2 linked regions of the Pontimicrobium sp. SW4 genome follow. Each later gene encodes a partner of the first gene's protein in a complex. Links are inferred from orthologs where the notes say so. Each region holds a gene or a part of one and is shown on either strand. Other genes may lie near its edges. The genes, in order: mnmE and mnmG.

Region 1 (3,260 bases):
ATCTTTATACTTTTCATAAACTCTAACAATATTAGGGTTTTCACGTCTACAAGGGCCACACCAAGAAGCCCAAAACTCAATAATAGTAGCTTTTCCTTTAATATCATTTAATGAAATCATTTCACCATCAATGGATGGAGATGTGAAATTAGGAGCTATCTTACCAATATTTAGGCTAGCACTAGCTTCAATTATTTCTATTTGACTTTTTATTTTTGCCCCAATAGAGATAAATGCGGCATTTTTATTAATTACACTTTGTAAAGCATTATAATTGCTTTTTAATTTTTCAAGATTAATATCTTTATTAGCAATTTGTGTTTCAAGTAGCAAAAGTGAAAAAGCTGAATTTGGGTTATCAGCAATGAAGTCCATACTAAATTCTTGTATCTCTTTATTCAACTGTCTTGCTTTTTCTATAATCTTATTTCTAGATTCTTGGTCAGCTGCTTTTCCGTATTCAGCATTTAAAGCATTAATAGCATCAGCTTTTTTCTTATACTGCTGTTTAAACCCATTATAATCTTTATTATTTTGTGAGCCTTCAACCTTCGAGTTAAACAAACTATCTTTATTAATGTTTATTAAGGTTCTTCCAGATTCAAAGACAAAGGGTAAAGTACCTTTAACACCATTTATAGTAATTGTTTGAATAGAAGGGCTAGCGACTTTGCCACTAAAAACGAATTGCTCGTTCATGACTATTGCAGTATCTATAACTGCTTCTCGATTACCTTGGGCAGTTTTAATATAAGCACGTAAACCATTAACAACTCCTTTGGCTGTTACAGATATTTCGTAAGTATTTGCAGTAAGAGGCTCTTGTTTTTGAGTCTTATTACAGCTATAATTTAATATTACTAAGACTAAAAGTAGGAATGTCTTTTTCATTTTAAATGTATTTTACGCAAATATACATCGATTTTGTTTTCTTTTGAATTTAAGCAGATGAGATACGCTATAATTAGACAATATGTGAAAAATCAGTCGTCATTTCCCTATTTTTGCATAAAATTTAGATTTTGTGATAAACAACGATAACATTATTGCATTAGCAACACCTTCAGGAGCTGGAGCTATTTCGGTTATTAGAATTTCTGGTAAGGATGCTATAACTATAGTTGATAATTTCTTTAGATCTGTAAAAAGCCAAAAGTCTCTTAGCGATCAAAAAACGCATACTATACATTTAGGACATATTTTAAAAAACGGCAAGGAGTTAGATGAAGTTTTAGTGTCCGTTTTTAAAAATCCAAATTCTTATACAGGCGAAAATGTTATTGAAATTTCGTGTCATGGAAGTCCATATATTCAACAGGAAATTATTCAGTTATTTTTGCGACATGGCTGTAGAATAGCAAACCCTGGAGAGTTTACCTTAAGAGCTTTTTTAAATGGTAAATTAGATTTAAGTCAAGCCGAAGCTGTGGCAGATTTAATTGCAAGTGATAATGAGGCATCACATCAAGTGGCAATACAGCAAATGCGTGGAGGATTTAGCAATGAGATTAAAGCGTTGCGTGATGAGCTTATGAATTTTGCTTCGTTAATTGAATTGGAATTGGACTTTGCCGAAGAAGATGTAGAGTTTGCCAATCGCGACCAATTTAAAGATTTAATTGAACGCATTACTAAAGTACTGAAGCATTTAATAGATTCATTTGCAGTTGGTAATGTGATTAAAAATGGAATACCTGTGACTATTGTAGGTGAGCCAAACGTTGGTAAGTCAACATTGCTTAATGTGTTACTTAATGAAGAGAAGGCAATTGTTAGTGATATTGCAGGAACAACAAGGGATGCTATTGAGGATGAATTAACTATTGGAGGTATTGGTTTTAGATTTATTGATACTGCGGGTATTAGAGACACACAAGATGTTGTTGAAAGTATAGGAATAAAAAAGACATTTGAAAAAATAGATCAATCGCAAGTGGTAATTTATTTGTTTGATGCTGAAATCAGTGTGTCTAATTTAGGAGTTGCACTTGTTGAAATAGAAAAAATCAAAAACAGGCATCCACAAAAACCACTAATAATTATAGCTAATAAGATTGATAAATTGGATGACATACAATTATCTGAACTAACAACTCATATTCCTAATGCTATTTTACTATCTGCCAAAACAGGTTTTGGAGTAGAGGAGTTGACTAATAAGTTGTTAAGTCTCATCAACACAGGTGCTTTAAGAAATAATGATACCATTGTAACAAATTCACGACATTATGATGCGCTTTTAAAAGCTCTTGAGGAAATACAAAAAGTACAGCAAGGTATGGATAGCAGTTTGTCAGGAGATTTACTAGCGATAGATATTCGACAAGCCTTATATCATTTTGGAGAAATTACAGGGGAGATTACCAACGATGATTTATTAGGTAATATTTTTGCTAATTTCTGTATCGGCAAATAGTTTAAAATAATTGTCGCGTATTTGTCTTAATTAGAATAAAAACCGACATCTTTATATTGCCAAAGCAAATTGATTATTTTCCATTCCTTATTCGTTTTAATTAAATGTAGATATTCTACCCAATTATCTGATACTAGTTTAGCAGTAGCAATACGATCATAAATATCTAAAATAATGACTTGATTGTTCGGGTTAGGAGGAAATTTATTTCCTGCTTTATTCCATGAATCAGCAAACTGTAACATTTGGTTATAAGAAGTTTTTCGTATAGTATCTCTTCTGTTTCTTGGATTGATTCCTATAGTCTCTTTTGCTAATTCTTTATGAAGAGCTTTTTCAATTAGCTTTGGATTTAACTCTTGTAGTGCTGTTAAATATTCTAATGATTTTTGTTTAATCTCTAATGAATCCTTTTGCGAAGCTTTGGACGCAATTTTCACGATTGCGTTTGAATAAATGTCTCTTACATTTATTAATGAATCATTTTCATCATATGATAATAATGATAGATTATTACCATTATTGTCATACTTTTTTATTCTATAAGCAAATCCCCATTGGTTTTTTACAAGTTGATTATTTGCATTATGATACGAATACTTAATATGATTTCCTTTTGTATCGTATGTGTCTTGGTAAGAAGCTATTCCTTTAGAATTCTCTTGGATTTCAAATTTATCATTTAAATTATAATGCTCTTTAGGTAAATTATTTTTATCATATAAAATTCCTGTAATTTCAAATTCAAAATAAGGAGATAAATCAACTAGCTTTTCATCTAAATTAAATCGTTTTTCTACAATCATTTTTCCTTTTTTGCTCCAACTATATTTTGAAACTTTCC
Region 2 (3,305 bases), 1.3 Mb from region 1 along the record:
TCAAATTTCATTGGAAGTGTTTTAACAACAGTCATATTTTCATTATCAAAAATGTTTGAAATAGATTTTTGATTGAAATGCCAAAGATGTCTTGGAACATCATAAGCTGCCCAAAACGATTTATAATATTGTGCATCAAAACTCTTGTAATTTGGAACAGCAATTATTAAAATTCCATTCTGCTTCAGTAATTTTTTAAGCATTTGTGTTTGCTCTTCAAGTTTTGGTAAATGTTCTAGTACGTGCCAAAGCGTAATTACGTCAAAATTGTGCTCTTTAAATTGTTGCAGTTTCTCAGTGTTAAAAACAGAATCATTCGTTTTGTTATTTGCAATTTTTCTGGCTAAACCATTTGGTTCTATGCCTGAAATTTTCCAATCATTGTCTTTTGCCGCTTTTAGAAAATCTCCTGTTCCGCACCCAATATCTAATAGGTTTTTCTCTTCAATGTTTAAGGAATTAATGAGTTTTAATTTTCTATTTAAAGAGACATGTCTAACAAAATGGTAGGCTTTTTCAAACAGGTTTCTCTTAGAATCCGTATGAGAAATATAATCTTCAGTTTTATAGTATTCAGAAAGGTTTTCTTCGCTTGGTTGCGGATGCGTTTCTAAATAACCATAAGACTTATTTAATACAAGCTCAAATACCTCTCCAGAAACCGAGTGGTCTTTTACTTCTAAAAACGATGTGACTTCTTTCATTTATTACTGATGTTCCACGTGGAACATATAATAGTTATCTTCCCATGTAAACCAATAAGACAGAAATATCATTTGGTGAAACACCACTAATTCTAGATGCTTGTGCAATAGATGTTGGTTGAATTTTTTTAAGTTTTTCACGAGCTTCCATACTCATAGATTTAATTTGAGAATAGTCGAAATTATTAGGAATTTTAACGTATTCTAATCTGTTTAGCTTATCGGCATTCGTTTTTTCCTTTGCTATATAACCTGAGTATTTTACTTGTATTTCTGTTTGCTCTATAATTTCGGCGTCTAAATTGTTTCCTTGAATGTATGATTCTACAGACTCAAACTGTCTCACATCATCAATGGTAATGTTAGGTCTAGCAAACAACTTAAACATTTTATCTTGCTGTTTTACTGGGGCTGAATCTTTGGCTTCTAAAACTGGATTTGCCTCATCTGGAGTGACACTAGTTTCTCTAAAAAACTGAACAAATTTTTCTGCTTGTTCATGTTTTTCCTCCATGCGTCTTAAGCGCTTTTCAGAAGCTAGCCCCAATTTAAAACCTTTTGGAGTTAAACGTAAATCTGCATTATCTTGCCGTAACAGAGTTCTGTATTCTGCTCTCGACGTAAACATTCTATATGGTTCTTCTGTTCCTTTTGTAATTAAGTCATCAACCAAAACGCCTATGTAAGCTTCATCCCTTTTTAAAGTAAAAGGCTCCTTTTCTTGAACCTTTAAGCTTGCATTTATTCCAGCCATTAGTCCCTGTGATGCGGCTTCTTCGTATCCTGTTGTGCCATTTATTTGTCCAGCAAAATACAGTCCTTCAACTAGCTTAGTTTCTAATGTGTGTTTTAATTGTGTTGGTGGAAAATAATCGTATTCAATAGCATAACCAGGTCTAAAGAATTTTACGCTTTCAAAGCCAACCACAGAACGCATTGCTTTAAATTGAACATCTTCAGGCAACGAGGTTGAAAACCCATTAACATAATATTCAACAGTATTCCATCCTTCCGGTTCTACAAATAGTTGATGCCTGTCTTTATCCGCAAAACGATTAATTTTATCCTCAATTGAAGGACAATAACGCGGTCCTAAACTTTTAATTCTTCCATTGAACATTGGAGAACGATCAAACCCTTCACGTAGTAAATCGTGAACTTCTGGACTTGTATAAGTCATATGGCAAGAACGTTGTTCTTTCAATGGCTTTGTAATATCTAAATAAGAAAATTTTTCAGGATTTTCGTCACCAGGTTGTTCAATCATTTTAGAAAAATCTAATGAGCGTCCATCAACTCGAGGCGGTGTTCCAGTTTTCATTCGACCTGAATCAAAACCTAAATCAACCAATTGTTCAGTGATTCCAGTTGCAGCTCTTTCACCAGCTCTTCCTCCTCCAAAACTTTTATCTCCAATATGAATTAAGCCATTTAAAAAAGTACCATTTGTTAATACAACAGATTTTGCCTTTACTTCAATTCCTAATGATGTTTTAACACCAACAATTTTATCATTCTCAACAATTAGACCAGATACCATTTCTTGATAGAAATCAAGGTTTGGTGTTTGCTCCAACATCAACCTCCAGTCTTCTGCAAAACGCATTCTGTCACTTTGTACTCTTGGACTCCACATTGCTGGTCCTTTAGACTTGTTAAGCATTTTAAATTGAATAGCAGAGGTATCACTAACAATACCGCTGTACCCACCAAGCGCATCAATTTCTCGTACAATTTGGCCTTTAGCAATCCCACCCATAGCAGGATTACAAGACATTTGCGCAATGTTTTGAAGGTTCATTGTAATTAATAGCGTCTTGCTACCCATATTAGCTGCAGCTGCAGCCGCTTCACTTCCAGCGTGACCGCCTCCAACTACTATAACATCGTATGTATCTAAAAATAAACTCATAAGTGTTCCACGTGAAACAATTGTAAAATTAAAGTTTGCAAATATACATCAAAACAAGCTATATATTAGAACTTATTAAGGTAGTAGTCTTCTTTTTGGCGCATTGCTATTTTGTCTTCTTCCTTCTTATCCTTATAGCCGCAATAGTGAAGAATACCATGAATCATTACGCGATGCAATTCATTTTCAAAATCAACCCTAAGTTCTTTAGCATTTTCTATGACTCTTTCTATAGATATAAATATATCTCCGTGTAGCTCTTTTCCCACTGAATAATCAAAACTGATAATATCCGTAAGTGTATTATGATTAAGGAATTCTACATTTAACTTATAAAGATATTCGTCGTCACAAAACACGTAGTTAATATCTCCTTCTTTACAGCCTTCTTCGTTAATTGTATCAACAACCCACTTGGAAATTTGTAGGTCATCTTGTAAACGGAAATTGGTTTCGTAGTTAAAACTAATCATTGGCTTTCTTAAAATACTCTTGCACTTTCTTTTTATAAACTTGCTGCAAAGGTAATGCTTGCCTATTTAATATTTCGGTAGTATTAAAATATTGTTTGGCGTTTTGAAGCTGTGTATTTGTAAGGCTATTGAATTGTTCTTGATTAGTTTTAGATTTGCGTTTATTGTCTTCTCCTTGTTGAAACGTTGCGTTTTCTAGTTTTAAAAGTTGATGTT

The links.
Region 2: the proteins of mnmE (region 1) and mnmG are in contact, whole or in part, in a solved structure (PDB 9HIP), measured with the Escherichia coli proteins. The link is inferred for Pontimicrobium sp. SW4 from one-to-one orthologs.

The regions. Positions count from the first base shown.
Region 1 is NZ_CP157199.1:1,831,972-1,835,231, reverse strand. What follows is about bases 299-3,220. They hold mnmE (tRNA uridine-5-carboxymethylaminomethyl(34) synthesis GTPase MnmE), read left to right. Parts: upstream 299-1,024; coding sequence 1,025-2,416; downstream 2,417-3,220. Other genes in these bases: ABGB03_RS08580 (nuclear transport factor 2 family protein), read right to left, coding at 2,443-3,220; ABGB03_RS08590 (TlpA disulfide reductase family protein), read right to left, coding at 299-891. Outside these bases: more of ABGB03_RS08590, read right to left, coding at 1-298; more of ABGB03_RS08580, read right to left, coding at 3,221-3,260. UniProt on the Escherichia coli protein: Exhibits a very high intrinsic GTPase hydrolysis rate. Involved in the addition of a carboxymethylaminomethyl (cmnm) group at the wobble position (U34) of certain tRNAs, forming tRNA-cmnm(5)s(2)U34.
Region 2 is NZ_CP157199.1:3,089,075-3,092,379, forward strand. Bases 178-3,144 are described here. They hold mnmG (tRNA uridine-5-carboxymethylaminomethyl(34) synthesis enzyme MnmG), read right to left. Parts: upstream 2,617-3,144; coding sequence 739-2,616; downstream 178-738. Other genes in these bases: ABGB03_RS14175 (class I SAM-dependent methyltransferase), read right to left, coding at 178-704; ybeY (rRNA maturation RNase YbeY), read right to left, coding at 2,682-3,089; ABGB03_RS14190 (DUF4175 family protein), read right to left, coding at 3,082-3,144. Outside these bases: more of ABGB03_RS14175, read right to left, coding at 1-177; more of ABGB03_RS14190, read right to left, coding at 3,145-3,305. UniProt on the Escherichia coli protein: NAD-binding protein involved in the addition of a carboxymethylaminomethyl (cmnm) group at the wobble position (U34) of certain tRNAs, forming tRNA-cmnm(5)s(2)U34.